DNA from 3 places in the Paenibacillus sp. NPDC058367 genome. Region 1 is predicted to be linked to each of the others. Evidence: predicted binding sites of a transcription regulator. Region 1 holds the regulator's gene; each other region holds the start of a gene.
The links. The regulator Rex, encoded in region 1, represses fermentation and respiration genes when NADH is low (regulators of the CRP and FNR family bind a similar motif). The targets are predictions, from matches to a motif close to TTGTGAAATATTTCACAA.

Region 1 (9,989 bases):
GCGATTTTTACGGGGATGTAATTTCAAAAAGGAGGACGAAGAGAGAAATGGCAAACAAACAAGCACTTAATATTGTGAAAATGAAAAAAATGAAAGCAGATGGTGAGCGGTTAAGCATGCTGACTGCTTATGATTACCCATCGGCTCTACTTGCTGAAGAAGCCGGTATCGATCTTATTCTGGTGGGTGACTCGCTGGGAAATGTGGTACTTGGATATGATACAACTTTACCGGTTACGATTGACGATATGGTCTACCACACTCGTTCGGTAACTCGGGGCGCACAAAAAACATTCATTGTGGCAGATATGCCATTTATGACCTACCACGGAAGTATAGATGAAACCTTGCGGGGTGTGCGCAGACTGATGCAGGAAGGGCGGGCTCATGCCGTCAAAATGGAAGGCGGTCTCGAAATTTGTGAGACAGTTACTGCGGTTGTAGCTGCGGGAGTTCCTGTGCTGGGGCATATTGGACTTACACCACAATCGGTAAATATGATTGGCGGTTACCGCATTCAAGGTAAGGACGCCAAAGATGCAAAACGTCTGATGGATGAAGCTAAGGCCCTTGAAGCAGCAGGTGCTTTTGCAGTGGTACTGGAGCTGGTGACAGAAGAAGTAGCACAAGCAATTTCTGAGGCACTGAGCATTCCGACCATTGGGATTGGTGCAGGTCGTTATTGTGATGGACAGGTATTGGTTTTCCATGATTTGTTGCGTTATGCCTCACCCTACCGTGAGAAACGTTTTGTCAAAACCTACGCGGATGTGGGTAGCCTGATTCGTGAGGGTATCAGCCAATATGTGCAAGAAGTGAAGGATCGCTCGTACCCAGATGAAGGTCATGTTTTTAAAGCAGATGAAACCGTTCTGGAATCTTTATACGGCGGTGCCGGAAAGGATGGGGAATAAGATGAGAGTCGTCAGAAGCATTAAGCAACTTCGCGAAGCTTTGGAATATATGAGACAAGGTGGGCATACCCCGATTGGGTTTGTTCCAACCATGGGATACCTGCATGAAGGACATGCCAGTCTGCTTCGGCGGGCAGGAGAAATGAGCAACACGGTCGTTATGAGCATATTTGTGAACCCGCTGCAGTTCGGACCGAATGAGGATTATGATTCCTATCCGCGCGATGAAGAGCGTGATTTGGAGCTTGCGGAACGCGAAGGTGTCGATATTGTATTTATCCCCAGTGTGGAAGAAATGTATCCGCAGCCTACCCGGACTACTGTCTCGGTATCAGAGCTTACCACTCGACTTTGTGGGGCTTCGCGTCCAGGGCATTTTAATGGCGTAACAACAGTTGTTAATAAACTATTCAATATCGTGCAGCCAGATTATGCTTTCTTCGGGCTAAAGGATGCTCAGCAAGTAGCTGTGCTCCGCAGAATGGTATCTGATTTGAATATGAATGTTGAAATTGTACCTTGCCCTATCGTTCGTGAAGGAGATGGACTTGCACTTAGCTCGCGTAACGTATTCTTATCTCCAGAGGAACGTTCTCAAGCTCTAGTGTTATCTCGTTCCTTGCGTGAAGCACGTCAGTCTATTGAAGAAGGAAAAGTAACAACCGTTGCTGAAGTGCGGGAATTGTTGATCTCGGTTATTTCCAGCTCTCCTTTGGCGGTCATTGATTATGCGGAAATACTGACTTTCCCTAATCTGGAAGGCTTAGAGAACGAAGTGTTATTAACGGATGTAAATGGGGAAATTATTATAGCGCTTGCCGTGAAGTTTGGCAGAACGCGATTAATTGACAATAATGTATTTATTCCAAAGGAGGTTGCCGCTCTTGTTTAGACATATGATGAAATCCAAAATTCACCGTGCGACGGTGACAGAAGCGAATTTGAATTATGTGGGAAGTATTACCATTGATGAGAACTTAATGGAAGCGGCAGATATTCTTGAGAATGAAAAAGTGCAGATCGTGGACAACAATAATGGTTCACGGTTAGAAACTTATGTTATTCCAGGGCCTCGCGGCAGTGGTGTGATCTGCCTAAATGGTGCAGCTGCACGTCTTGTTCAACCGGGAGATACAGTAATTATTATTTCGTATGCGATGTTGTCTTCGGAAGAACTGGAGTCGCATAAGCCAACGGTGGTATTCGTGGATGAGAACAACAGACCAGTGAAGCTGGCTGATCATGAATTGCATGCTACAATCGCTTAAATTATGGACTTACGCCATGTAATGAATGGCAGGGATGAAAGACCCCGTTCTCGCAGAAAATGAAGTCAGGCAAGCTGAACTGATTTCATCTTCAGTAAGGGGGGATAGCCCATGTTTCAACATTTGTTTGCTGAAATGAACAAGGTGCTTCAGGAGATCGTTACAGATTACCCTACAGCGGAGGGTGCCCGCCGGAATGAGCTTTTATGCAATTATAATATGCTGCATCGACTTAGTGATAAAGTGATGGATGAATGGCTGGCCTTTGCAGAGAAGCTAAGTCACTTTCGTGAAAGTGTAGATTTTACGACTGTGGTTGAAGAGGAAGTGCCAGAACAGGAAGCACCCGAGCTGTGCATGGATACTTTTGTTAGAGGTCAGGGGTATTATAAGCTGCTGATGTATGGAAAATGTATTGAACAGTTTAAGGAAGTTATTGTGCAATATCCGGATAGCTTGGCTGCTCGATTATATTTAGCCATCTCTTACCTGCAGGAAGGGGAGGGGGAAGCTGCTTGGAATCATCTGAACCATATGCTCGGTTTGATACGGGAAACCAAGCTGAAGGCAATGGTTTATAACGCTTTAGGTTGCATCAGGGCCTCTCAAGAACGGTTCAATGAAGCGCAGGAGCTGTTTGGCCTTTCTTTGCAGCTTGACCCGGCACTTCCTGAACCAACCGTTAATTTGGAGGTTTGCCGCCGCCGTGGAGGTAAGCTTCATTTCGGAAATCAGCTTGTTTCATTATTGTAAATTATTACGTTTACGGTTTATTATTCCGCATTTTCATTCAAGCGATGCATCCCCTGAACCAGTGGTGTGCATCGCCTTTTTTCGCAACTTCTGTTATGCTGATTAAGAGTCTCAATTGAAAGGGAATAGAATTATAATGAAATTTGCCGTGCTTGATTTTGAAACAACGGGAACCCAATCCGTGGGTGAAATTATCCAGGTTGGCCTTGCAATTATAGAAGAAGACCGGTCCATCTCCCGGGTATATGGTTCCTACGTCAAGCCCGGAACGCCGATACCTCCTTTTATAACTGGTCTAACGGGGATTACCGATGATGATGTAAAGGATGCACCTGAGCTGGATGAGATGATGATGGAGCTTGTCCCACTCTTGGATGATGTTGTGCTTGTAGGGCATAATGTCGCATTTGACTTCCATTTTTTGCAAAATGCTTTAGACCGATGTGGGTATTTACCATTTCAAGGGCGGATTTTAGATACGATTGATTTTCTGAAAATCTGCTTTCCTTCCCTCACATCCTATCAACTAGGATCAGTTAGTGCACATTTTGGAGTGACGCACGATCGTCCGCATCAGGCAGACAGTGATGCACTCGCAACTGCTCTTGTATTGCTGAAATGTCTGGAGGAGCTCTACGATTTGCCTCTGCTGACGATTCAGAGACTCTGTGAGCTGTTTACGGAAGAGGATAGTGATCTGGGTTGGTATTTTGATGGTCTGCTGCGTGAACGGGAAGCGGAGACGCTTCAGCCCGAAGGTGATCTGACTTTCTATCGTCAATTAGCGCTTGCTGTAGGAGACTGGAACGAATTAGCTCCACCTCGAGACGAGCATGCTGAGAATCCACTACACAATTTATCTTTTACAGATTATATGGATGAAGTAACGAAACGACTTAAGGAAACTTTGCCACAGTATGAAAGCCGAGAAGCTCAGGATATTATGATCAATGAGGTGATGACGGCACTTGCCGAAGACAAGCATCTATTGATCGAAGCAGGGACAGGAACCGGTAAATCCCTTGGTTATTTATTGCCTGCCATATACCAAAGCGTACGCACTAATGAAAAAGTCATGGTCAGCACTCATACTATTAATCTGCAGGATCAATTGCGTGAGCGTGATATTCCTTTGTTAACGCAGGTAGTTCCTTTTCCATTTAAAGCTGCAATTTTTAAGGGCAGAGGGCATTATTTGTGTCTTCGTAAGTTCGAACATAAAATTAATAAAAAAGACTTTATAAGTCCGAGGGAAGATGCGCTTACTGCGGCTCAGATGATCGTTTGGCTGACACAAAGTGAATCAGGAGATGACGAAGAGCTTAATCTAAGTGGACGTGGCGGAGATTTTTGGGAGACGGTGGCAAGCGATACCGATTCTTGTCTGGGTCGCTCGTGTCCTTGGTTCCGTAAGTGTTATTATCATCGGGCTAAGCATGAAGCTGGTATTGCAGACGTGGTCATTACGAACCACTCTAAGCTTTTCGCAGATGTTAAGGCTGGGCATCAACTACTTCCGGCTTATGAACATCTTGTAATAGATGAAGCCCATCATCTGGAGGACGTGGCTGGCAAGCATTTAGGCATGCATATGAAGCATTTCACGGTGGCACATACACTATCGCGTCTTTATAAGGATAGTCGAAATGGCCAACTTCCTACACTTCGCCAAATGCTTCAGTCATCAGGCAGTGAGGAAGCTTCTGAATGGAGCGGAGTGATCGATAGAATCTATCCGGACCTTCTTACCGTAAAAGAAACCTGGGATCTGCTTAGTGATAAACTATTCAGCCTCTTGCCGGAACGCAGCGATGCAGCGGCGGGAGAAGCCGGCCAGTTAGTCATGCGGCTACTTCCTACCCGTAAACCGAAAGATTGGGATGAATTGGTTGCTTTAGAGAATACTATGAATCTGACATTAAGCGAAATTATCCGTAAAGGTGATAAAATGCTTAATGAGATGCGAGATCAAGAAGGTCAATCTTCCTCAGATAGCCTAGTTACCGATATTAGCGGCTTATTTAAGGATTTAGCTTCTATACGTGAGCAAGTACGGTTTTTTATGGGATTAAATGATGAGAATGTAGTATATTGGCTGGAGGCGAATGGAAATTATCGCAGTAAATCGCTACAGCTGTATGCCGTTCCTGTTGATGTTAGTACTCAGCTTAAGGAGCTGTTTTTCGACAAGAAGAAAAGTATCGTACTAACTTCGGCGACACTCTCTGTGGATAAATCTTTCCAGTTTATGATTGATAATCTCGGACTTAATGAAGCTGCGGAAGAGGGGCGTCTGATGACATCACTCCTGCCTTCTCCCTTTAAGTATCGGGAGCAGGCGCTGTTAGTTATTCCGCGGGATTTCCCAAGTGTGAAGGGGAGTGTAGGCGATGCCCGATTTGTCGATACACTCGTACAGTCACTAGCAGAAGCAGCTATTACAACACGTGGGCGGATGCTTGTCCTGTTTACTTCTTACAAGATGCTACGCCAGGTTTACGATCCTCTGAAAGAGGCTCTAGCCTCACAAGAGATCACGGTGTTAGGTCAAGGCGTGGAGGGGGGCAGTCGTAGCAAGCTGATCCGCCGTTTTCAGGACAGTGCAGCTTCTGTACTGTTAGGAACAAGCAGCTTTTGGGAGGGTGTAGATATTCCAGGTGAAGCATTAACATGCTTGGCCATCGTGAGACTCCCATTTCAACCGCCAAACCACCCCCTAGCGGAAGCGAAGTCTGAGTTATTACAAGCCCAGAAAAAGAATCCGTTCATGAAGTTGTCTGTTCCTCAGGCGGTTATTCGCTTCAAGCAAGGATTTGGGAGGCTGGTACGGACAGCGCAAGATCGGGGTATTGTTATTGTGTATGACACAAGGGTGATCGAATCTCACTATGGGAAGTATTTCCTCTATTCGTTGCCTGGCCCGAAAATGGAGCATATGCTTACGGATCAAATGGTTCCTCGTATAGCGGAGTGGTTGGAAGACGGAGGCGTTTCTTGAAAAGAACGTCATCGATCTTATTAATCTCTCTACAAGGAAGGGCGGTATAAGAATACCGCTCTTCCTTGAGACGAGGTGCAGATATTTCGATAGGATTTGAACAGAATATCACTTAAATTAGGAGGTAAATTATGAAATCGGATAAAATATCAGAAGCCGTTGTTCGCAGACTTCCTGTGTACTTGCGTTTCTTGAATGATCTCCAGAAACGTGAAATATTAACCGTTTCCTCACAAGAACTAGGACAAAAACTTGATTTGAATCCTGCTCAAATTCGTAAAGATTTAGCTTATTTTGGAGACTTTGGTAGAAAAGGTATCGGGTATGACGTAACTTATCTTATTGAAAAAATCCGTCATATTCTGAAGCTGGATCAACAATTGAATGTGGCTTTAGTAGGTGCCGGTAACCTTGGACATGCATTATCTAATTACAATGCTTATCTGAAAGATACTATGAAGATTACCGCTATATTTGACTCCTATGCACCTAAGGTAGGGCGGAAAATCAACTCTCTTACCGTTCAACCGATGGAGGAGCTTGGACAGACGGTTCGTGAGCAAGGTATTCGAATTGGGATCATTACTGTGCCTGATTCAGAAGCGCAGAATGTAGCAGATATTCTCATTGAGTCTGGCATTGAGGCGATTTTGAATTTTGCACCAGTGATTCTAAAAACACCATCGAATATCCGGGTTCATGCTGCCGATTTTACAACGGATTTGCAAAGCCTTGCTTATTATTTGAAAGACGGAAAGGAAGAAACCGGAAATGAAGAGCAGTAAAACGATTATTAAGGGCGGGCGTTTTCTTATTCCGGGAACGGATGAGCCGGTTCTGAATGGATATATGACTATTGAAGATGATTTGATCACTTACATAGGAAAAGAAGAGCCTTTAATGGAAGATGATGTGCAAGTTGTTGATGGCAGTCGTCTGCTGTTTATGCCAGGTCTGGTAAACACACATGGCCATGCGGCAATGTCATTGCTTCGTGGTTATGGAGATGATTTAGCACTTCAGGTGTGGCTTCAAGAGAAGATGTGGCCGATGGAAGCGAAATTCACTGGAGAAGATGTATACTGGGGAACCTCCTTGTCGGTACTGGAAATGCTAAAAGGTGGTACTACAACCTTCTTGGATATGTATGATCATATGGATCGAGTAGCAGAGGTAGTCGAATTATCAGGCATTCGTTCTGTACTGATGAGAGGCGTAATCGGATTATGCCCAGAGGAAGTACAAAATCACAAGCTTGCGGAAGCGATTTCTTTTGCACGAAATTGGCATGGTAAGGCTGATGGTAGAATTACGACGATGATCTCGCCACACGCCCCATATACTTGCCCACCGGACTTCTTTGTTAAGTTTGTTCAAGCGGCACATGATTTGGATTTACCGATGCATACCCATATGTCCGAGACCAAACGCGAAGTGGAGCAGAATGTGGTGGATTACGGACTTCGGCCTGTAGCGCATTTAGAGAAGCTTGGAATGTTCACACGTCCGTCTATTGTTGCACATGGCGTTCATTTGAATGATGAAGAGATCGAGATACTGGCTCGTCATGATGTAGGCGTGTCTCATAACCCAGGAAGTAATCTGAAACTGGCTAGTGGAGTGGCTCGGGTTACGGATCTTCTAAAGGCTGGTGTGAAGGTATCACTGGGTACAGATGGTGCGGCAAGCAATAATAACCTGGATATGTTTGAAGAGATGCGTCTTGCAGCCCTCATCCATAAAGGTGTAAGTGGTGATCCGACGGCTGTTCCAGCTCCGGAAGCGCTGCGTATAGCTACAGAGTATGGCGCAAAGTCTATCTTTTTAAATGATGTGGGTAGACTCGCTGTTGGCATGAAAGCGGACTTTATCGCGATTGATATAGACCAGCCGCATTTGCTACCACACACAGATCTGTTGTCTCATGCTGTATACTCTGCCAGTGCCAAGGATGTTGAGCATGTATGGGTGAATGGTAAACAGGTTGTAAAACATGGAGAATGTGTAACGCTAGATGAGGAAGCAATCCGTCGTAAGGCGCAAGAATCATTTGATGGACTGCTTAAACGGTAGTCTAAGATCATAACGAATAACTGAAAGGCTGTGACTTTCTGCGATTGCAAAGTTACAGCCTTTTGTGTTTCTGATAATTAGATCATTGAATTGGATATGAAACTTTGGATAAACACACAGGTGTGTTATATAATCAAAAAAGATATATTACTAGAAAGGGAGCTGTACCTTGAAGAAAAGGAAAAAATGGATCCTCCTGGGGTCAGTTCTGATTCTGCTCCTTCTGTTTGGACTTATCCAGTTCTATGCTTATATTATGAAAGATCAATGGAACGAGCGAGATATCGCTAAGGATGTCGCTAAAACCAGTGCTGGTCTGACAGAGGTAACCAAAGCGCAGAAATCCGTGTGGGATGAAAATGCGGTGTACTGGGTCTTAACAGGGAAGAATGAAGCCGGGACCGAGTTGATGGTTTGGGTACGTTTTACTGTAGACGGGAAGTTTGCTGAAGGAACCGACGCAGTATATGCTGAAGAACTAAGTAAAGGGACCTCTGAAGCGAAAATGCGTAGCCTTATAAAAGCCGATCTTCCGGACATCAGCATTGAGCGGTTGTTGCCAGGAGTATATAACGGGGAGTATGCTTGGCAGCTTTTTTATAAACAAAGCGGTCGATATTATTATCAATTTTATCGGTTCTCGGATGGGGCTCGAATGGGTGAAGGTTACAGTTTACCTAGCCGCTAAATTAAACAAAGGCATTATAAGAGAAACAAGCGGACCATTTATGGTTCGCTTGTTTTTTAAAATGACATATTATTTGATATACTATTAGTACACGAACTGTGATATACTATAAGAGTGGATTTATATATTGGGATTTAAAGATTCATACGAAAAAAGGTCTGTTATTTTAAGAGTAACAGCCCTTTTTTTGTCGAATTAAATCAATAAATTAAATAAAATGGAAAGAATTAAAAAATAAAATTTTAAATATCTTCACACTTTTTTTCAATATAGTATATACACCTGTGATATACTACTGTTTGTAATTAGAACAGTGTTAGTAGAACGTCAGGCTCTGGTGAGCTCTTAGCAGCTATGACTTTGGATCATTCTGTTTACATTTTTTCATCTTTGAGAGGAGGACGTTTCTTGAAATTACGTCTTGTACCTGTACTGATAACGTCTCTACTGTCGGCTATGCTATTATTCGGAGGATTCTTTTTATATCGTCAGTTTGCTTTACAGGAACCGCTCCAAAAGATTGTAACCGGATTTGAGGGAGTAAATACTTCACATATTAGTATTAACCGCGATGAGGTCACTTTGAAACTTGATTTGCAGCCGGGCACGAATTTACGTGATCTAGTATCGTATGTATCCAAAGAAGGAAAATCAGTGATTGAAGGACGTAAACTTAAACTCGATGTGGAGCAAAATTCAAGTGAACTATTGGATGATTACTGGGATAAAGCGATGTTCTCTGTAGCTGAAGCCATGGAGAGCCGTAAATATACGATTATACCTACAGAACTTGATAGATTGAAACAGCAAAATACGGAATTTAAAGATGTGATAGCATCTACTGATATCGACGACAACAATGTGTACGTAAGCTTGAGTAATGGAAAAGAAAGCAAATTTATTATTTTGCCGCGAAAACCTGCGACCTTGGGGGTATGGAATAATGCCTAAGTACCTTAAAGAAATTTTACTCGGATTTATTCCTGTACTGTTTATTTTCATGGCTTTTTTAGGTATTAATATATTCCCGATTGTTATAGCAGCTGGGATGCTCACTGCACTACTTATAATTGCTCATTTGCGTGGTGGGCTTACAGTGAACGCTGGTGCTGGAAAGAAACGCAAGAAGGAAGGACCTTCAAAGCTCACTTTTGAAGAAATAGGTGGGCAAGATAATGCGAAGCAAGAGCTTCGTGAGGCACTTGATTTTTTGATCCGGCATGAGGAGATCAGTAAATTTGGGATTCGCCCTTTGAAAGGGATTCTACTCACTGGCCCTCCAGGAACAGGTAAGA
Region 2 (9,989 bases), on a different contig from region 1:
TTTTAATATAGGAATGACGATATAGCTGTTTCTTTTTGCTGGGGAAGCCGATTCCTTATTTCGTAGGATGTGACGGTAAGACAGGTATGTTAAAATAAAGGAATGATCTTTAAGTAGGGATAGGAAGGTGAAGCTGAGACATGCAGATGGGAACGATTCTGGTAGTAGACGATGAACAGCCTATTGCTGATATATTGAAGTTTAATCTAGAAAAAGAAGGCTACGAGGTTATTTGTGCTTTTGATGGTAACAGTGCAGTAGAATTGGCATTGTCCAAAAAGCCTGATCTTATGCTGCTTGATCTTATGCTGCCTGGTAAGGACGGGATGGATGTTTGTCGTGAGGTTCGTTCTGCACATTTGGACATTCCTATCATTATGCTTACTGCCAAAGACGGAGAGATTGATAAGGTGCTTGGTCTAGAGCTTGGTGCGGATGACTATGTGACCAAACCTTTTAGTACACGTGAGCTACTCGCCAGAGTGAAGGCCCAAATGCGGAGACAGCACAAACCGTCACCGTCGGGAATGGCGAATGAACCTGCAGAGACCAGACAGGGTATATACCATTTTGATCTATTTATTGATACAGATATGTATCTGGTTTATAAGGGTGGGGAGCCGCTTGATTTGACCCATCGTGAATATGAGCTGCTCTACTATATGATTAAACATGCGGGTAAGGTGATGACCCGGGAGCATTTACTGCAGGCTGTGTGGGGATTCGAGTATTTCGGCGATGTGCGGACCGTAGACGTGACGATCCGTCGTCTAAGAGAGAAAATTGAGGAGAATCCCAGCAAGCCGGAATATATTTATACTCGGCGCGGACTTGGCTATTTGATGCATAGCCCTAAAAGCGGAGGACTGTGATGAAGTGGTGGTCCTTTTTCCGGACAATTCAGGCCAAGCTTATTATTATTTATGTGCTGCTGATTCTGATAGCTATGCAGTTAATTGGAGTCTATTTTGTCAGCTCGATGAAGAACTCGTTAACGGATAACTTCACGAAGGATCTTAAAGCACGTGCGGAGATGCTGTCCATCCTGACTGCTGATAAATTCGGTAGTGAGGCTGGTACCGTTGACGAGGAAACGGCTGTAGAAAGTCTGCGTGGTATGGTTAATAATCTTTACATTAACGGGGCCGAGATTCAGGTGCTTGATGCCAGCGGCAAAATCATCACCACCTCCGTGCCCTCACAGAATGACTATGTCGGACAGCGCAACACTCAGACCGTAGTCAATCGCGCCTTGCAGGGGATCAGTGATAATGAAGAATATATTATTGCTGATGATAATGTGCGGAAAAAGGTTGTGGCCAAGCCGGTACTTTCCGGTGACAAGGTAGTAGGTGCAATCTATATTGCTGCTGACATGAAAGATTTATATGCGACCATGGGCAGGATCAACAGTGTATTCATCTCTGGTTTGCTGTTAGCCTTGGGACTGACAGTTGTCCTATGTGTTATTCTTGCACACACCATTACGCAGCCGATTAAAGAAATGACTAGGCATGCAACAGCTGTTGCTGAAGGTCGGTTCAATCGAAAAATGCCCGTACTCGGCAACGATGAAATTGGACAACTCAGTCAGGCATTCAATTATATGACCGGCAGATTGCGTGAGGCGCTCTCTCAGAATGAGGAAGAGAAAGAGAAGCTTACCTCTATTCTGACGAATATGAGTGACGGTGTGGTAGCCACGGATGAGAATGGTGTAGTCATTCTTATGAACCTTCGAGCAGCACTTATGCTGGGAACAGAAGGTCCGTTGCCGGAAGGTGCCCCACTGGATAAATTGCTAGGTCTTGATTATGAGCAGAGTGGTTCCTTGGCTAAAGGAAATGCCCAGTCTGCAATGCTTCATCTGACACATATGGGTGGAGAAGATTCTAATATCGTGAGAGTTACGTTTACTCCGATTCATCGCCGTGAAGGTGGGATTGCCGGTACTATTGCCGTGCTGCAAGATGTAACTGAGCAAGAGAACCTGGAGGAATCACGCCGAGAGTTCGTCGCGAACGTTTCGCATGAGCTAAGAACACCACTTACAACGATTAAAAGCTATGTGGAGGCACTTGATGATGGAGCGCTTGAGGACCCGCAGTTAGCGGTTCGTTTTGTTGGGGTTATTCGTAACGAAACCGAGCGTATGATTCGTTTGGTTACGGATCTACTGCATCTGTCGCGTCTGGATTCCAAGGAGGCACTTCTCAGAATTCAGCAGACGGATATTACTGAAATGCTAGAGGATGTAGCAGACCGCTTTTCTTTTCAGATTCGGCAGAAGCGGATCGACATTAGTACAAGGGTCCGTAGGGATGTCAGCACAGCATGGCTCGATCGTGATCAAATCGATCAGGTCTTGGGGAATTTGGTCTCCAATGCATTAAAATATACGCCAGAAGGCGGTACGATTGAATTGGAAGCCTTGAAAAGTGAGGATGGAATGCTCTCCATTTCTGTACGTGATTCCGGGATTGGTATTCCGAAGAAAGACATCGAGCGGATCTTTGAACGTTTTTATCGGGTGGATAAGGCGCGTTCACGGAATATGGGAGGCACCGGACTTGGCCTTTCCATTGCCCGGGAAATTGTGAAAGCCCATGGAGGCTCTATTTCCCTGCAATCCGAGCTTAATGAAGGCTCTAAGGTAACCTTTACACTACCTCTGAATGCGCAAAGGGGGAGTGAGGCATGAAGGAGAGATTGAAGTCATGGATTCTAGCCTTGCTCGTGCTGGGAAGTCTTGTTGAGAGTTACTATTTGATTTATCGCTTGCCTGGTGCAGACTCAGCGGTACTCTCCGAGAATCTATATGTGAAGACAGACAATATGGGACCGGAGGAAAAGGTCGAGAACCTGCTGTACCCTGATAAAATGATCATCCATATGGGCGATAACAAACATACGCTTTTTTATCCAGACTCAACGTTCTATAGTTTGATTATGAATCGGTTAAAAGGGCGTGGATTTGAAAGCTTCCAGCGGCACTCGGTACAGGATTATGATTGGGATAAGATTCGAAATGAGAATCCGGGGATTGAGCTTTCGTTCGGATCCGGCATTCCGGTAACGTTACTTCAGCGGGTTATGCAGCTGTCACCTGATTCCCTATTTGAAGGAGAAAGCATTGATCGCATTTGGATCTATAACATTAAGAATGACTCCAAAGCGCATGCCATTTTCTTCAGTACGAGAGGCGACATTATATATGAAGCGGCAAAAGCGGATTTAACTGTGCAAGACGTGCAGCAGCATGTGGATTTCGGCAAGAACTGGACGCCTTACAAGTCCGTAGATGGTGATTATTATGTGCCAGACAGCAAGATTTCTCTGGTTCAGGTTGAGATGCCTTCAGGCATGTATACCATAGAACAAATGCAGAACAATCTTTTCTTCGATGTTGGAAGCACTAGATATATTCGCGAGAAAAATGGCTCGGAGATTTATACGGATAGCAAACGGAGTCTTCAGGTCGATAAGGAACGGAATTGGATGAGCTATAGCGATCCTGCCGCACTTCCAGCCGGAGACAGTACACCTGCCAAGGATGCGCTTGAAGCTGTAGAATTTGTGAACCAACATGGTGGATGGAATGGAACCTATCGTCTTGAAGCCACCGAGGAGGGGAGACAGGAGAGAAAGGTCTCTTTTCAACAATATTATGGTTCCTATCCATATGGCTCCTATCCGATCATGAGTAACTCGCAGCTGCAGTATGGTGTAATTAATCTGGAATTGCAGCAAGGCACCGTATCCTCTTATGAACGCTCGTTAATCTATATTGATGAGAGTAAGGCAGAAAAGAAAATCGTAGAGCTATCTGGAGGCGTGGAGCTAGAGAATCAATTGTCTGCGGTTAGCAAAACTTCGGCAGTGAAGGATTTAACGCCTGCGTATGTACCTGTAGTGAAAGAAGAGAAGCTGCAACTACTTCCAGTCTGGAAGGTTACGCTTATTGACGGCAGCGTTCTTACATTAAATTAATGTACAAGTTGTTCATATAACATTTAGGAGGTAAGGGTATGGATTGGGGAAGAGCCAAAAATGTACTAATTTGCGCCTTTTTAGGTCTAAATCTGCTGCTATGTTATCAGCTGTGGATTGATTTGCGCGATCAGGTTAGTGCCAATCTCGATTTCACTTCCCTGTCCGAAGAAACCCAGGCGGTCATGGAGCAGAAAGGGATTCGTGTGTTGTGTCCCATTCCGGCTTCTACCCCGCAGCTTCCTAATATAACTTATCGATATTCTGCTGAAGAGCAGAATGAACCACCCATTAAATTAGATGTTCCTATAGACAGCAAGCTGATCTATTCTTCCTTCACTGACCTTAGCAAGGCGCTTGAGAGTCAAATACCGGATATCGCAAATTATCGTTTTGATTCTCAAGAAAGTGAAGTTGGGAAGTTCGTGCTTCACCCGCTAGTTCAGAATCAGTGGTCGCTATTCCGAGTTAGGTTAGAGTTGATTAATAGTGATCAGAAGATTGTAGCTTTCCGCTCACCTAAGATTGAGATAGGGGCAAGCAGTAGCGATAAGGAACAGAAGGTACTGCCGGCATCGCAAGCGCTTAGCAGTTTGATTGAAAAATATTTTCCGGCAGACTCCGTAGTAAAGGAGATTGAGCTTGGTTATTATGGTGAGTTGTTCAACTCCGAAAGTCAGGTAGCGTCGCCAATGTGGCGGTTCATGCTGGAGAACGGCAATGCCTATTATGTGGATGCTATAAGTGCGGACATCATCAGTCCGAAGACAACAGATTAGAAGGAGTAAGGAAAATGGGGATTTCATTTACAGTACTGTCCAGTGGTTCTACCGGAAATGTAACGGTGGTTCGGAACGGGGAGACAACACTTATGATTGACGCGGGACTAAGTGCCAAGCGGATCGATGAGCTGTTGGCCATGCGCGAGCTAACGGGTAATGATATAGACGGGATTCTAGTCACACACGAGCATTCCGATCATATTAAAGGACTCGGGGCAATGGCCCGTAAATACGATCTTCCGATTTATGCGAACACCAATACCTGGGGAGCCATTGAAAAAGGCATTGGAAAAATACCCGACTATAACCGAATCATTATGGAGTCGGGACAGCATAGGGATTTTGGTAGTCTGCGTGTAGAATCGTTTGCAATTTCTCATGATGCGGCGGAGCCGGTGGGTTACAATTTTTATGATGGAAAAGAAAAACTGTGTGTAGCTACAGACCTGGGGTATGTTAGCGACAAGGTAAGAGATGCAATTTCAGAGGCCGACGTATTGGTGCTGGAGGCGAACCATGATATTGAAATGCTGAGGATGGGACGTTATCCGTGGAATACGAAACGACGCATACTTGGCGACATGGGTCACCTTTCTAATGAAGCAGCCGGAGCAGCACTAAGTGAAATTCTCACAGGACGGACTAAACGTACCTATTTAGCGCATTTAAGCCGGGATCATAATATGATGGATTTGGCTAAAATGTCGGTACGTTGCGCAATGGAGGATCGGGGCTGTTTCTTTAAAGATAGTGAGTTTAAGCTTTGCGATACGTATTATGACCAACCTACGCCATGGGATAAGCTGAGCCAGTTGTCATAAGCTGATCAAGCTCAGCAGTCTTTCGTTCTAATTCTTGGCGGGAGATCAGGCCTTTATCGATCATCAATTCGATCATAGCACTGAAGGCAAGGGTCATATGGTAGTGTTCATCCTTCAAATCGCCAAGCTTACCGATAAACTCCACCAGATCCATATTTGTGGAAAAAGAATTCATAATTATACCTCCTTATGTAGTAAAAACAGAACTGGAGTTGTAAAAAATTCGCAGGCTTTTTACCTCAGGAAAATCACGAATTGAGGGTTGCCTGTGATACAATTATAGACGTGATAAGCAAACTCTAAATTTATGGAACCTTTCTATTAGTGTAGTCTTTTAAGTTGCAAAATATTCCTAGTAGAGAAGATATATTGAAAGATTCTAAAATTCTTTCGATTAACTGAAACTATTGTGTGGTTAATGGATAAAGTGAAACTTTTTAGTGATTGTTGGAGTCTAAAGGATGCAGAGGTATATGCTTGGAACGTGATTGCTAGAGGTTCAGGTTTTAGATACTGTGAACGGTTGGCAATAGAAGGGGGAGATTTTCGGTGGGATTGTTTGATGACGATTTCTATTCAACTAAAGTATCACGGTCCAGAGGGGATGAAGCATCAAAGGGATCATTTGCTAACCGCAAGCATTCTGTGCGAAGATCGCGCAAGGGCTTATCCACTTGGCAAATATCCGCCGTCTGCTCCTTAATCAGTGCTGTGGTGGCAGTGTTTTTATTCAGTATGCTTACTGGACAAATGAGTCACGAAACTGCCCCGAAGTCGGTAGTAACAACTGAGGAGGTTGCCCCAAGCAGAGATCCGTTTGATCGTATCATTCAAGCCGCTGCTACGGTTCGTCCTGCAGTAGTAAGTATTATCAATCATAAAGAAGATAATAAAGAATTGAACATTCTGGATGAGTCAGCATTAGGCTCTGGAGTGATTTATAAAAAGGTAGATAATAAAGCATTTATCATTACTAATAACCATGTCATCGAAGACTCTAGCAATCTTGAAGTCGTAACAGTAGATGGCGAGACACGTAAAGCTACACTCGTTGGAACGGATAAAGTGAGTGACATTGCGGTGCTTTCTATTGATGCCAAGGGTATCAATACAATCGCAGAGCTCGGGGATTCCTCGAAGCTTCGTTTAGGTGAAACGGTCATTGCCATCGGAAACCCGTTGGGACTTGGTGACACATTGACTTCAGGTATTGTCAGCTATACTGAACGGAAGGTTCCCGTATCCTTGAATCAGGACGGCGTATATGATTGGGAGCAAGAGGTCATTCAGACCGATGCAGCAATTAATGAAGGCAATAGCGGCGGGGCGCTTGTAGATCTGGATGGTAAAGTCATCGGTATTAACACGATGAAAATCTCCGATGCAGGTGTAGAAGGGCTGGGTTTTGCTATTCCAGCTAACCATGTGATAGATACCGCTAATGAACTGGCTGAGAAAGGGCGAATTGCCCGTTCCTACTTAGGCGTATATTCGGTAGATTTAAACAATCCTTACATTCCTCTCGCAGAGGACCAACGCAAGGAACTGAACCTACCGAACAATGTTAAGGATGGGGTTGTCGTTCTGGATGCTGTTGGACCTGCACAAGAAGCGGGAATACAGTTTAATGATGTAATTACGAAATTTAATGATGAACCTATTACATCCACGCTCTCCCTTCGCAAGTATTTATATAATCAGACGAAGATTGGTGAGGATCTGAAGATTACCTATTATCGAAATGGGAAAGTCAATCAGACTACAGTAAAACTTCTTGAAAAACCAGAGGAATAATATGCTGGAAGTCGGCATATAATGATATAGCAGTAATGACAAGTAGAGCGGACTACCCCTTCGGTTGAGAAGGTAGAGCTTCCTGAAATAGCGATACTCTGTATCGCTATCGGGGATCTATTTCTTCTAAAGTTTTGATAAATATGGCAATTATAAGCTGATTTAATCAATTTTGGGCTGACTGGCAACCCTTACATTGGAAGGTAATACTTATTAGGGTAGAAACGGATATATACGGATGCCAGCTTGCCTTTGCTAATCAGGTGTGGTAATATGATATCAATCATACATTTAGTCCCTAATTTTCGCATTGAAAAGGGCTGTTATATTCGGTAATACAACCTTTTTCAATGTGTGAATTTTTTCTTTGTTTGAAGATAAAAAGAACATATTAATTTAAATTTGTGGAGGTAACACACATGCAAACAGGTACAGTTAAATGGTTCAACGCAGAAAAAGGATTCGGATTTATCGAAGTTGAAGGCGGAAGCGACGTATTCGTTCACTTCAGCGCAATCACTGGCGACGGCTTCAAAACTTTGGACGAAGGCCAACGCGTTGAATTCAACGTTGTTCAAGGCAACCGTGGACCACAAGCCGAAAACGTTGTAAAACTGTAATAATAGAAGAAACCGTCCCAGCTTGTGAAAGTTGGGACGGTCTTTTTATATCTAGTTAGTCACTATTGACTTACAGGATGGGAGGAACGGCAATGAACTACCGGAAGAAACCTTTGGAAGAAATACCGGAAGAAAATACCGCGATTTGGGCGTGTACCAATGATGGATGCAACGGATGGATGAGGGATAATTTCGCATTTGAACATGCGCCTTCTTGCCGTCTATGTGACTCTCCAATGGTTCGCAGCACGAAGATGCTACCACAATTGCTTAATTCGAATGGCGATCTCAAATCGCTGAAGAAGGGTATTTCCATTACCTAACCAATGCCTTTATGAGTCAAGCTTGTTATAGAACAGTGAACAACTTCAAGACGGTCAAACCGTCTTATTTTTTTTGCTTTTTTTAAGGTAAATTGTGATTTTTGTCACAAATCATTTGAATTTCACCGTTAAAAGTATCCCTTTGTGTGACATTTATCACAAAATGACGTCTAAATTTTTGACACAATATAATTAACGAAAAGGGGAGAAGGAAGGGAAAAATATGGATACAGTAATGCTGTCGCGTATACAATTTGCGTCGACGACAATATTCCACTATTTCTTTGTACCGGTATCAATCGGACTAGCGCTCTTGATTGCGATCATGGAGACCATGTACGTTAGAAAAGGCAATGAAGAGTACAAAAGAATGGCACAGTTCTGGGGAAAGCTATTTCTCATCAACTTTGCAGTAGGGGTAGTTACAGGTATTTTGCAGGAATTTCAGTTCGGGATGAACTGGTCTGATTATTCACGTTTTGTGGGTGATGTCTTCGGGGCTCCGCTTGCAGTTGAAGCATTGGCAGCCTTTTTTCTGGAATCTACTTTTATTGGGATTTGGATATTCGGCTGGGACAAAGTGTCCAAAAGAGTGCACTTGTTATCCATCTGGCTGGTAGCATTCGGTACGATGTTATCCGCTTTCTGGATTCTAGCAGCGAACTCCTTTATGCAGCATCCTGTGGGCTTTGCGATAAATAATGGACGGGCAGAAATGAATGATTTCTTCGCGCTCATTACGAACGGACAATTGCTGGTTGAATTCCCGCACACGGTTCTTGCTGCGTATGCAACAGGCGCCTTCCTCGTAACGGGTATTAGTGCGTATAAGATATTGAAGAAACAAGATGTATCTTTCTTTAAGAAATCTTTTCAAATTGCAGCAATCGTAGGTATCATTTCTTCTATTGGTGTAGCCGTGGCAGGCCATGCGCAAGCACAGTATTTGGTTGAGACTCAACCTATGAAGATGGCGGCTTCTGAAGGACTGTGGGGTAAGAGTGGTGACCCAGCACCTTGGACCGTATGGGCTAACATTGATCCTGACAAGCAGGAAAGTACTGGAGAATTTCAAATTCCGTATATGCTAAGCTTCCTTTCATACAGTAAATTTTCCGGTGAAGTTAAAGGTATGCTTGAGCTGCAAGCTGAGTATGAGCAAACCTATGGCCCCGGTGACTATATCCCGCCAGTACGTACGACATTCTGGAGTTTCCGGATCATGGTTCTAGCAGGAACGTTAATGATCGTAATGGGTATGTACGCAATGTATTTAATGTGGCGCAAAAAGATGGACCGTCCAAACACTTGGTTTATGCGGTTTATGTTATGGGGAATACTGCTTCCTCCAATCGCGAATACAGCGGGTTGGGTCATGACCGAATTCGGGCGTCAGCCATGGACGGTATTCGGATTGATGACAACGGAAGACAGTGTGTCGCCTAACATTACAAGTGGTCAGGTTCTATTCTCTGTTATTTCTTTTACAGCGATTTACGCCATTCTCGGATTAGTTCTAATTGGTTTGTTTATGAAAGTGATTAAAAAAGGTCCTTATGCGATGGATAACGATCACGGGGATTCGCATGATCCATATAACGAGGAGGGCGCCCAATGATGTCTCTTAATGAATTGTGGTTTGTGCTCATTGCAGTTCTG
Region 3 (9,989 bases), on a different contig from region 1:
AGGCCCACACTCTAAATTTCATCAAAAATGCGGTTAAACAAAGCACTGACAATGGTGCTTTTACCGCTGGACTATGGGTTCGCGGTGAGCTCGCCGGTGTTATTGGGTATCACCAGATTGACTGGCATAACCGTTCTGTTGGAATCGGCTACTGGCTGGGTGAAGGATATGAAGGTAAAGGGTATATGACCAGTGCCTGTCGGGTTCTAGTAGACTATGCACTACTGGAAATGGAGCTGCAACGTGTAGAAATTCGCTGCGCAACCGGAAATGTTTCCAGCCGGGCGATCCCGGAACGGCTTGGTTTTGTCCTTGAAGGTGTGATTAGACAGTCAGAGAAACTGCCTGACGGTTACGTCAACCATGCCGTATACGGTTTATTACGTAGTGAATGGCAGCTGCTCGGTTAAGTTAGGCTAAGCCAGCAACACATATAAGCTCATAAATAGAAATAAACCTGGAAGGCATACGCCTCCAGGCTTATTTTGGTTTGTAGATAGTGTTTAACTCTCCGGCAGACCCAGCTGTTTTCGAAACTTGTTCCGCACTACGGCGGAGAGAGTTTCTAGCTCCGCAAGAGCTGCCAGTGCAGCTTCCTCTTGCAGCCCCACTTGCATTAAATGTAGTACATGCGCCACGGACGCATCGCCAGCTCCACTTTCTTTTTTGACAATCGCATCTCCGGTTGAGATCTTTCCTTCACGAAGCACACGCAAGTAAAATCCGCTATATCTAGTGTCCAGCACTTGAGCCGGGAGATCTGCCGGGCCATGCTTTTGTGAGATTTTGAAGCAAGGATAACGTGGCTGGCTGACCTGCAGCACAGTGGTACCTATTTCGTACACATCGCCAATGCAAACATCTGTCTCTAATAAGCCGGCAGTTGTTATATTTTCTCCGAAGGCAGAGTATTCCAGTTTCTTTCCAAGCTGCTGCTCCCAGTAGGGATAATGCTCGATGGGGTAGGCACAAACTGCCTTGTCAGGGCCCCCGTGATGTTTCAGATCCGCCTGACCATCTCCGATAAAACCATTAGTATTTAACTGAACTGATCCTTCTACAGGCATTTTATAAATCCCAGTCTCCAAAGGTTTCCCCCGATAATCCACTGTTACTGGCCGCCCCACATTAAGTGAGATGATCTCCATATCCTTCTCCTCCTGTCAGCATGCAGCACATAAAGATTTCATCCACGTATCGACCGCCAAGATAAAACTCCTCCCGCAGACGTCCCTCTTCCACAAACCCGCATTTACGATAAAAAGAAAGCGCTGATTCATTACAGGATAATACGCGTAGACGCAGCTTACGAATGGCGTTATCTGCGGCATGTTCCTTAATAGCCTCTATGAGCTGCCGGCCAATACCTAAACGTTGATAATCCGGATGAACAGCAATATTAACCTCGCACACATGCCTGTTACTCTCCATTCGACTAGGGCAGCCAAACCCAACATATCCGCATAGCTTGTCATCCTTTAGCGCTACTAGCTGCGAACCCGGGGGAGCATTCAGTAGATAATCCTCTTGGGAACGCCACATTAATGGCCCCGGGCTAGTGTTCTCCGTCCAGATCATATGATCCAGATGAATCAGTTCCCGCACGTCTTTAATCTCTGAGAACCTTATTATAAACCTATCCTTGTTGCTAAGTTTCATAAAGATGTACACCCCTTGCCTTGCACCTCTATAGAATTCACAGTAGATCATTTGAATCCACTATGCTCAACTCTCAACTATCCCATTGACCGCTCCAATGAATTTCCTCGGCGGTTGATATACGCATGAACGATAAAGAATCCTACGGACAGCAGTGCCATCGCACATGCCAACCATGCGGTAGGCGCTAAGCCACCACTATCGTATAACCTACCCATTAAGTATGGTCCAATCACCCTACCGACTGCCCCCATGCCTCCACTTAGCCCTAAATAAAAAGGAGCACTGCGACCTGCATGATCCGAAATAAAGGAAGGCATGGCCGGAGATATCAGCATTTCCCCAAGCGTAGCGAGTACCATCCCAAGCACTAGACCTGAATAAGTCGGCATCCATAAAAGAACAGCATACCCACCCAAATAAAATAGAGCACTTACTGTCATTTGTGCCGTTGAGGTAGATGCGAACCAGCGTTTAATTACTGTTACGAGCGGCTGAGCTGCAAAAATGAGAATTCCGTTAAGCGTCCAGAGAAAACCATAAGTCTTCTTAGGCCAGCCCTCAGAAATAATGAACGGAGATACCCCTGTATTCCAGATAGAGTTCCCTAATAGTAGGAACATCGAGGCAATACCCATATAAAGATAAATTCGTGTATGCCCCATTAACTTCCAGGTAGATTGTTTGTCAGGACCAGCCTTCTGGTGTTCTGCGACCTCCTGTGAAGAATCTCCTCCGACTTTCTTGAGATATACAAAAAAGAATACCGCAAATACCGCTGAAGTTACGCCGTTCATCACAAAGCTGAGCATATAAGAAATATCGGCCAAAAAACCACTTAACGCCGTACCCAGTGCTACACCAATATTATTAGCGACATAAATAACATTAAACAGCTCTCCGCGCTGCTTCGTAAAACGAAAGCCGATAAATGCCTGAATCGCAGGTAAGGACAGTGAATTAAAGAGCCCTACCAGTCCCATCGCGACCATAAATAACGTCCAGTTGTTACTTGCTGCCGGCAAAGTGAACAGAGCAAGTGCATTCATGCCCAGCGCTCCAACAATCAGCCGGTTAACGCCTACCTTATGATAGAGTGAGCCCCCGAGTAGTTGACCCACAATTCCTCCAACTGATTGAATAAGAATCACTAATCCGGCATCCGACATGCTGCGTCCAAGCTCATCAAAAACATACATTGTAACCAATGGCCACATCAGCGCACTACCCGTTGCATTAATAAGACTAGCAATTAAAAATATCTTAACCTCTTTAGGATAATTCTGTAAAAACTTCATAAGTAGTGTACATCCCCTGTAATATATGTGTCATTATTCCATCCAGTATTATCCCAAAACAGGGTTCAGGGCAAGCAGACGCATTGACGTGCTATCGTGATAAAGTCTCAGTATACTTCACCTCTTATTTAGGACTAACTTCTAACGTAGCTGAGAAAAAAGTAGCACCTTTCACGTCCGCAGTCCTCCCTATTTCTACTATCTATTTATATTTTATAGTTGCCGCTGTCTTCCGTAAAGTAGACTAAACAATAATGAAGTGTTTCGTTATTACAAAGTCGGGGTAATAGAGCCTAGAAACACTCCCCCTTTTAAAATTCGCTGTGCATCCGAATTCGTTCCCCCGAGCTCGGATACATCACGGCGGATTTTATTTGTCTATACAGCAAAAAGCACCCCTCGACTATTCTAAGGAGTGCTCTATAAGATAGGTTTAGGCGTGTTTTTTTACACCGCTGCCAGACATGCTGTCTACGGACTGAATAGATGCAGGCTCTTTGCGCAGGTAAGCCATCCAATAAGCTGCCGCAACAAAGATCGCACCGCCCGTCAAGTTGCCTAGCCATACTGGAACAAAATTGTTGAAGTACTCTCCCCATGAAAAATAACCTTCAAAAATAGCTGCCGGAATTAAGAACATGTTGGCTACAACGTGCTGGAAGCCGATAGCTACAAAAGCCATCGTTGGGAACCAGATACCGAGGATTTTGCCACTGAAGTTATCTGCTCCATAGGAGAGCCATACCGCCAAAGCTACGAGCCAGTTACAACCGATACCGGAAACAAATGCCGGCAAGAAGTCTGCCTCAAGCTTATGTCCTGCCATCTCCACTAATTTTTCTAAATACACACCGTCAGAGGTTAAACCAACCACGTGACCGAAAAAGTAAGCTACAAACAAAGCTCCCGCTAGATTGCTCAGGGTAATCAATACGAGATTCTTAATAACTTCCCAGAAGGATATCTTCTTCGCCATAAAAGCGAGTGGCACAGCCATCATATTGCCTGTCAGCAATTCTCCCCCTGCAAGCAGTACTAGAATCAATCCTACAGGGAAGACAGCTGCCCCAATAAAGTTAGCGATGGATCCCCATTCATGTGGTGCGCCAGCAATGACGCGAATATCCAGTAAAAATCCGAGCGCGATAAACGCTCCTCCCAGAAAGCCCAGAATTAGTACGGTGCTTAAAGGATTGTGCGCCTTTTTTATGCCGTTCTCGACCGTGACTGCGGCAATCTGCTGCGGTTTATTATAAGCCATGATTCCTATCCCCTTCATCTATTTACTTAAAATTTGTTCCTTTACGACCATTGTAGCGTGTCATAAAACACATTAACGTGATAATTATCACTTAATGAAAAACTAAGTGAAACTTTTCACTGACATGTCAAATTTAACGAAGCGCATCCATAATTACATTTGTAAGAACAGGCTCCATATTATTTTAAAGGTAAATAGTACCAGCATCAATCACAAAAAACCGGAGCCATATATGGCTCCGGTTTACCCAACTTTATTGTTCACAGGCAATTAAATTATACGGTTACTGCCTCTTCGCTTGGTACTGATGTCGGTAGCGATTCGAGTCCTACTGTATTCAGGAAGTTCCAAGGCTTGTTGTAATGAGGTTGGAAGAAGAAATCGATAAAGGCAAGCTGATCGATTGTCATTTTATTTTGAATACATACAGATACTGTGTTGATCGATTGCGTCAAATCCGTCTTGGACAAGATTTGCGCTCCGAGAATGCGGCGTGTGGCGCGATCAAATACCACTTTTAATTGCACCTGCTCGAAGGTTGGCATAAATTCTGGACGGTAGTTGTCAATAATCATGGTAGTTTCTACGTCCATTCCTTCAGCCTTAGCCCCTTCTTCAGTAAGACCGGTAGCAGCGATATTATCTTCATAAATCTTAATGCCCGAAGTCCCTTGAGTACCCATATAAGGAATCGTCTCTTTCACTAAGTTACGTGCGACCAAAGTGCCCATCCGTACGGCATTGGTTGCCAGTGGAATATAAGCGTGCTTACCTGTAGGGTTGTAATGAATCGCGCAGCTGTCACCAGCGGCATACACATCTGGGCAACTAGTCTGCATATAATCATTGACCAGAATTGCGCCATTTGGCAGCATATCCACTTGACCTTTTAACAGCTCAGTATTCGGACGGAAGCCGATGCAGAGAATTACAAGATCCGCCTCATGCTCCCCTTCGCTTGTGATAACCTTGGTAACTTTACCACCTTCACCAGCAAAAGAACTTACCTTCTCATTCAGCGCTAATTTAATACCATGATCCTTAAAGGATTGTTCGATCGGCGCAGTAAACTCTGGGTCCAAATATTTATTCAAAATACGATCTTCACCATCAATCAGCGTAACTTGCTTTCCGTTCATTTGGAAGGCTTCCACCAACTCAACGCCGATATATCCAGCGCCTACGACTGTGATTTTATTCGCTTGTTTAGCTTTTTCTATAATGGTATTGGAATGATCATAGTTCTTGCAAAGCAAGACGCCTTCCAGCTCAATCCCTTCGAGCTTCGGTACAATCGGCCATGATCCCGTAGTCATAATCAGCTTATCGTAGGTATCGTCAAACTCCTGTCCGGTTACCAAATTGCGAACACGCAATGTTTTGGACTTCGTATCCACAACGGTCACTTCATGACGCATGTTGGTCTTTACGCCAAGCTCAGCAAGCTTCTCAGGGGAAGAATAGAACAGCCCGTGCGGGTCCTTGACCACTCCACCTACGTATAAAGCAATTCCACAAGATAAGAAAGAAATATTATCATTACGCTCATACACCGTAATCTCGGCTTCCGGGTGAAGCTTGGCAGTATTTACAATTGCGGCAGTTCCGGCATGTGTACATCCAATGACAGCTACTTTCATTATTTTCTTCCTCCTTCAAATGGACAACCTGGTTATATATTCGAATTGCTTGACTGACCAAATTAGATATCTGATCACCGATAAGTTAATTGTGATTTATTTCACTTTATAAACTGATTATATTGTGATATTTATCACATTACAAGTCTTTTCGCCTATATTCTCAGATTGTTCACAATTTTAAGCATTTTCCGTCACTGCTGCCGATTGCGACCTCGTTATCTTTGCCATGGGCGTAGGACATTATGTTCTGCCCCCTCAGGATATACTTTCTTATAACGCGCAAAAAAAGGCTTTCCCCTAAACCAACAGGGAAAAGCCTGATCATAAACTGAATCTACACCAAACCGTGAATCACGCCATCCTCATCCATCCATAGTGCCTCAGCAGCTGGCTTAGCCGGTAGACCTGGCATCGTAACGATATTGCCCGTAATCACTACAGCAAACCCTGCACCGAGCGAAAGGGTAATATCACGGATACCTACCGTGAAACCTTCTGGAGCGCCAAGCAATCTAGGCTGATCTGAGAAGGAATAAGGGGTCTTCGCCATACATACTTGAAGATCATTTAACCCAAGACGCTCAATCACCGCTAGGCTGCGTTTGGCCGCAGGGGAAAAGTTAACCTCCGCACCACGGTAAATTTCGCGAACAATCTTGGTGATTTTGGAAGAGATGTCGAGTTCATTCTCATACAAAGGAGCAAAACGTTCAGTGTCGCTATGATCCAGAAGTTTCTTTAATTCCGAAGCCAACTCTTGTCCGCCCGCACTACCTTCTGCCCATACCTTGGATATTGCCGCAGGAACGTTCAATCGGCGACAAGCCTCCACAACGTCATTAATCTCTTCTGGGCTATCGCCTTCAAAATGATTAATGGCAACAAGAACAGGCACCCCAAATTTGCCGAGATTCTCTACATGACGCTCCAAATTAGACAATCCAGAGCGCAGCGCCAACCGGTTCTCCGTTTGGAGCTCATTCTTAGGTACACCACCGTTATATTTCAAGGATTTCACCGTCACGACAAGCACTGCCGCTGAAGGGGTTAGACCCGCTTGCCGGCATTTGATATCCATGAATTTCTCTGCACCAAGATCCGCTCCGAAGCCTGCTTCCGTAACCACAACATCTCCCAGCTTGAGTGCATAACGAGTACCAATAACACTACTGCAGCCATGGGCGATATTCGCAAATGGACCACCGTGTACAATAACAGGAGTGCCCTCCAAGGTCTGCACCAGATTAGGCTTAACTGCTTCCTTCAGCAGCGCTGTCATCGCTTCAACTGCCCCTATTTGCTCGGCCGTTACAGGCTGTCCCTCTTGGTCATACCCAATCAAAATACGGTTCAGACGCTTTTTGAGATCACTCAGATTATCGCATAGGCATAATACAGCCATAATCTCAGAAGCTGTTGTAATCTGAAATCCACTTTCCCGCACGGCTCCATTTCCATCTCCAAGCCCTGTCACAATATTCCGCAGACTGCGATCATTCATATCCATCACGCGTTTCCAAACGATACGCTGCGGATCAAGACCCAGCTCATTACCTTGGAAGATATGATTATCAATCATCGCAGACAATAAATTATGTGCAGAAGTCACCGCATGAATATCACCCGTAAAGTGCAAATTAATCTCATCTGCCGGAATGATCTGTGACTTGCCGCCACCCGTGGCACCGCCTTTCATGCCTAAGCATGGTCCGAGGGATGGTTCGCGCAAGGCAGCCACGGTCTTTACTCCTGCTGCGTTCAATGCCTGTGCCAGCCCAATGGTTGTTAAGGTCTTCCCTTCGCCAGCAGGGGTTGGATTCACCGCAGTGACCAATACCAGCTTGCCATCTGGTTTGTTCTTCATGTCTTCCCATAAGGACGGTGAAAGTTTACTTTTATATTTGCCGTATAGTTCCAGATGCTCTTCGCCAATTCCCGCTTGTGCTGCTACCTCTGTAATTAACTTCATGCTTGTATTGAACCCTCCTGCCGTTATTATCCTGCTGTATTCCACGCTTTATGCATATTTTGCATGGGCATTACATTCTCTTCAAAGAATACATGGTCTCTGTAAAGCGTCAAGTATAATTTATCACAACAAAATTTAAGGCGCCTATTCTATATTCCTATGTAAAAAAAGAAAATCCCGTCGAGGCTCGGCCAAAGACCGAGGTCGAAAGGATACTTGTAAAATAACAATTCATCAGTCCCTAAATGATCTACAGTAAGGACTCAATCTGTTCTGACATCGTTTCTGGCGATTCCTTTGGCTCCACACGAGCTACTACATTACCGCCACGATCAATAAGAAACTTCGTGAAATTCCAGCTGATATCACTGCTGTCACCAGTACCCGGCTGCTGCTCTTTTAAATAATTGAAAAGAGGGCTGGCATCCGGTCCATTCACATCCACTTTGGCAAACACAGGAAATGTAACGCCATAATTAATCTGACAGAATTCTTCTGCCTCTTCACTTGTACCCGGCTCCTGACCCGCAAATTGGTTGCAGGGGAATCCTAATACTACAAGTCCCCGATCCCTATACTGCTCGTATAGCTTCTGGAGATCCCCATACTGCGGTGTAAGTCCGCATTTACTAGCCGTATTGGCAATCAGCACTACCTTACCTTCATACTCTGTAAATGACACTTCTTTACCCGAAGGCGTAACGCCGGAAAAATTGTAGATCGACATCCTAATTCCCCTTCCTTCCATGTACTTAGACTACACTACGTATCTTACCCGAATTGTAACAGATTGCAACTTATCGACACTTTCTGTAAACACTAAGATAAAAAAAAGCAGTCCTATGTATTTCTTAGGACTGCTCTCTATCACTCTGTTATTTGGATACGGGTACGACATCATAATATTCTTCCAGCGTAATCCCTTTATCCGCAATATAAGTAGCTATATTCTTGCCCACATAACGGATATGCCAAGGCTCATACTTATATCCTGTAATGTCCTGCTTTCCTTCTGGAAAGCGGATGATATAACCATATTCGGTTGCATGCTGCGCTAGCCACTCCGCTTCCTTCGTTCCACCAAAACAGCTCTCCGCAGCACATTTCCCGTCACTTCCTGAGACATCGATAGCAAGCCCTGTCTGATGCTCGCTATAGCCAGGCACGGCACTGTAAGTACGAGCCAGTTCTTCTCCGTCTTTCTCAACATAACGATTGAACAGCCTTGTTTGGGTTTCCTTAGAACGGTAGGCCGAAACGCCAGCCAAGTAAATCCCGTCTTCCTCTGCGCCTGCGAACAGTTTCTCTAATGCTTCGGCAGCTTCCTTACGCATCATACGCTTCTCGATTTTCTCTTTAAATGTAAAACGCACTTCCGGGTAGACTAGATCCGTTGGCTTATAGTTCTCCGGCAGTCCATACTCCTTATTCACCATCACAGCTATGCTGTCAGGCTCTTTAAAAGAATCATCAGTGCTATTTCCCTTGCCGTTACTATCCGGTTCGGACGGATCAGAGGGATCCGTTGTATTAGATGGGTTAGCTACCACTGGGTCTGTTATGCCCTCTTCGGTGCTGTTTCCATCTTCACCAGGCTCAGCTTGAAGATCATCCTGCACATTTATATTGGAACCGCTACTATCTGAAGCAGAAGGAGAAGGCGTCGTATATTTCCCAATCCCCCACCCAACAGCAATAACGACAATTAACAAGATTATTATTTTCAATTTTTTAGACATCTGCAAGATCTTCCTCCTCGAAGTCGAAACACTCTATTTATCTATTAGACAAGCTTTCCTTCAAAAATGTTACACTAAGATCCTTTTTTAGACAAATATCGCTCGGATAATTGTGCCTACAAAATAAAGTTACCATAGGGAGTTAGCTTGTCCGCTAACTTCCCTATGGTAACAAGTTTTAGTTATGAAATTCCACTCACATTATCTGGATGTGCCTCTGCCGCCACTTTTAAAGCCGCCGGAGCTACCACGTCCACCCCGTGAGGAACCCGTATTTCCGCTGTTGCGGCCGCCTTTACCAGCGCCACCCTTGGCACCGCTATAGCCGCCTTTGCTACCTTTACCACCTTTGCCGCCGCCTCTAGACGGGCCCGTACCGTAGCCGCTGCCTAAGCCGCCTCGTGGTGTGCCACCAACGTA

Region 2: a site for Rex is predicted at 8,423-8,440, ahead of ACFWMP_RS20970 (cytochrome ubiquinol oxidase subunit I). Genes of this name have one in related genera too.
Region 3: a site for Rex is predicted at 4,323-4,340, ahead of ACFWMP_RS22455 (formate/nitrite transporter family protein). Genes of this name have one in related genera too.

What each region holds. Positions count from the first base shown of each region.
Region 1 is NZ_JBHXIZ010000003.1:120,289-130,277, reverse strand. Features, by position in the region: gene panB (3-methyl-2-oxobutanoate hydroxymethyltransferase) at 48-914, shown strand; gene panC (pantoate--beta-alanine ligase) at 916-1,806, shown strand; gene panD (aspartate 1-decarboxylase) at 1,799-2,182, shown strand; gene ACFWMP_RS17365 (tetratricopeptide repeat protein) at 2,294-2,935, shown strand; gene dinG (ATP-dependent DNA helicase DinG) at 3,072-5,933, shown strand; gene ACFWMP_RS17355 (redox-sensing transcriptional repressor Rex) at 6,065-6,718, shown strand; gene ACFWMP_RS17350 (amidohydrolase) at 6,705-8,006, shown strand; gene ACFWMP_RS17345 (cell wall elongation regulator TseB-like domain-containing protein) at 8,176-8,694, shown strand; gene ACFWMP_RS17340 (hypothetical protein) at 9,103-9,645, shown strand; gene ACFWMP_RS17335 (AAA family ATPase) at 9,638-9,989, shown strand, end outside.
Region 2 is NZ_JBHXIZ010000004.1:45,275-55,263, forward strand. Features, by position in the region: gene yycF (response regulator YycF) at 141-872, shown strand; gene walK (cell wall metabolism sensor histidine kinase WalK) at 872-2,701, shown strand; gene ACFWMP_RS20935 (YycH family regulatory protein) at 2,698-3,990, shown strand; gene yycI (two-component system regulatory protein YycI) at 4,029-4,769, shown strand; gene ACFWMP_RS20945 (MBL fold metallo-hydrolase) at 4,784-5,593, shown strand; gene ACFWMP_RS20950 (hypothetical protein) at 5,559-5,768, opposite strand; gene ACFWMP_RS20955 (S1C family serine protease) at 6,143-7,387, shown strand; gene ACFWMP_RS20960 (cold-shock protein) at 7,807-8,007, shown strand; gene ACFWMP_RS20965 (cold-shock protein) at 8,100-8,330, shown strand; gene ACFWMP_RS20970 (cytochrome ubiquinol oxidase subunit I) at 8,554-9,948, shown strand; gene cydB (cytochrome d ubiquinol oxidase subunit II) at 9,945-9,989, shown strand, end outside.
Region 3 is NZ_JBHXIZ010000004.1:399,467-409,455, reverse strand. Features, by position in the region: gene ACFWMP_RS22475 (GNAT family N-acetyltransferase) at 1-410, shown strand, start outside; gene ACFWMP_RS22470 (MOSC domain-containing protein) at 504-1,148, opposite strand; gene ACFWMP_RS22465 (GNAT family N-acetyltransferase) at 1,129-1,659, opposite strand; gene ACFWMP_RS22460 (MFS transporter) at 1,737-2,957, opposite strand; gene ACFWMP_RS22455 (formate/nitrite transporter family protein) at 3,391-4,218, opposite strand; gene ACFWMP_RS22450 (FAD-dependent oxidoreductase) at 4,494-5,858, opposite strand; gene ACFWMP_RS22445 (formate--tetrahydrofolate ligase) at 6,196-7,830, opposite strand; gene ACFWMP_RS22440 (glutathione peroxidase) at 8,081-8,557, opposite strand; gene ACFWMP_RS22435 (M15 family metallopeptidase) at 8,706-9,569, opposite strand; gene ACFWMP_RS22430 (DEAD/DEAH box helicase) at 9,771-9,989, opposite strand, start outside.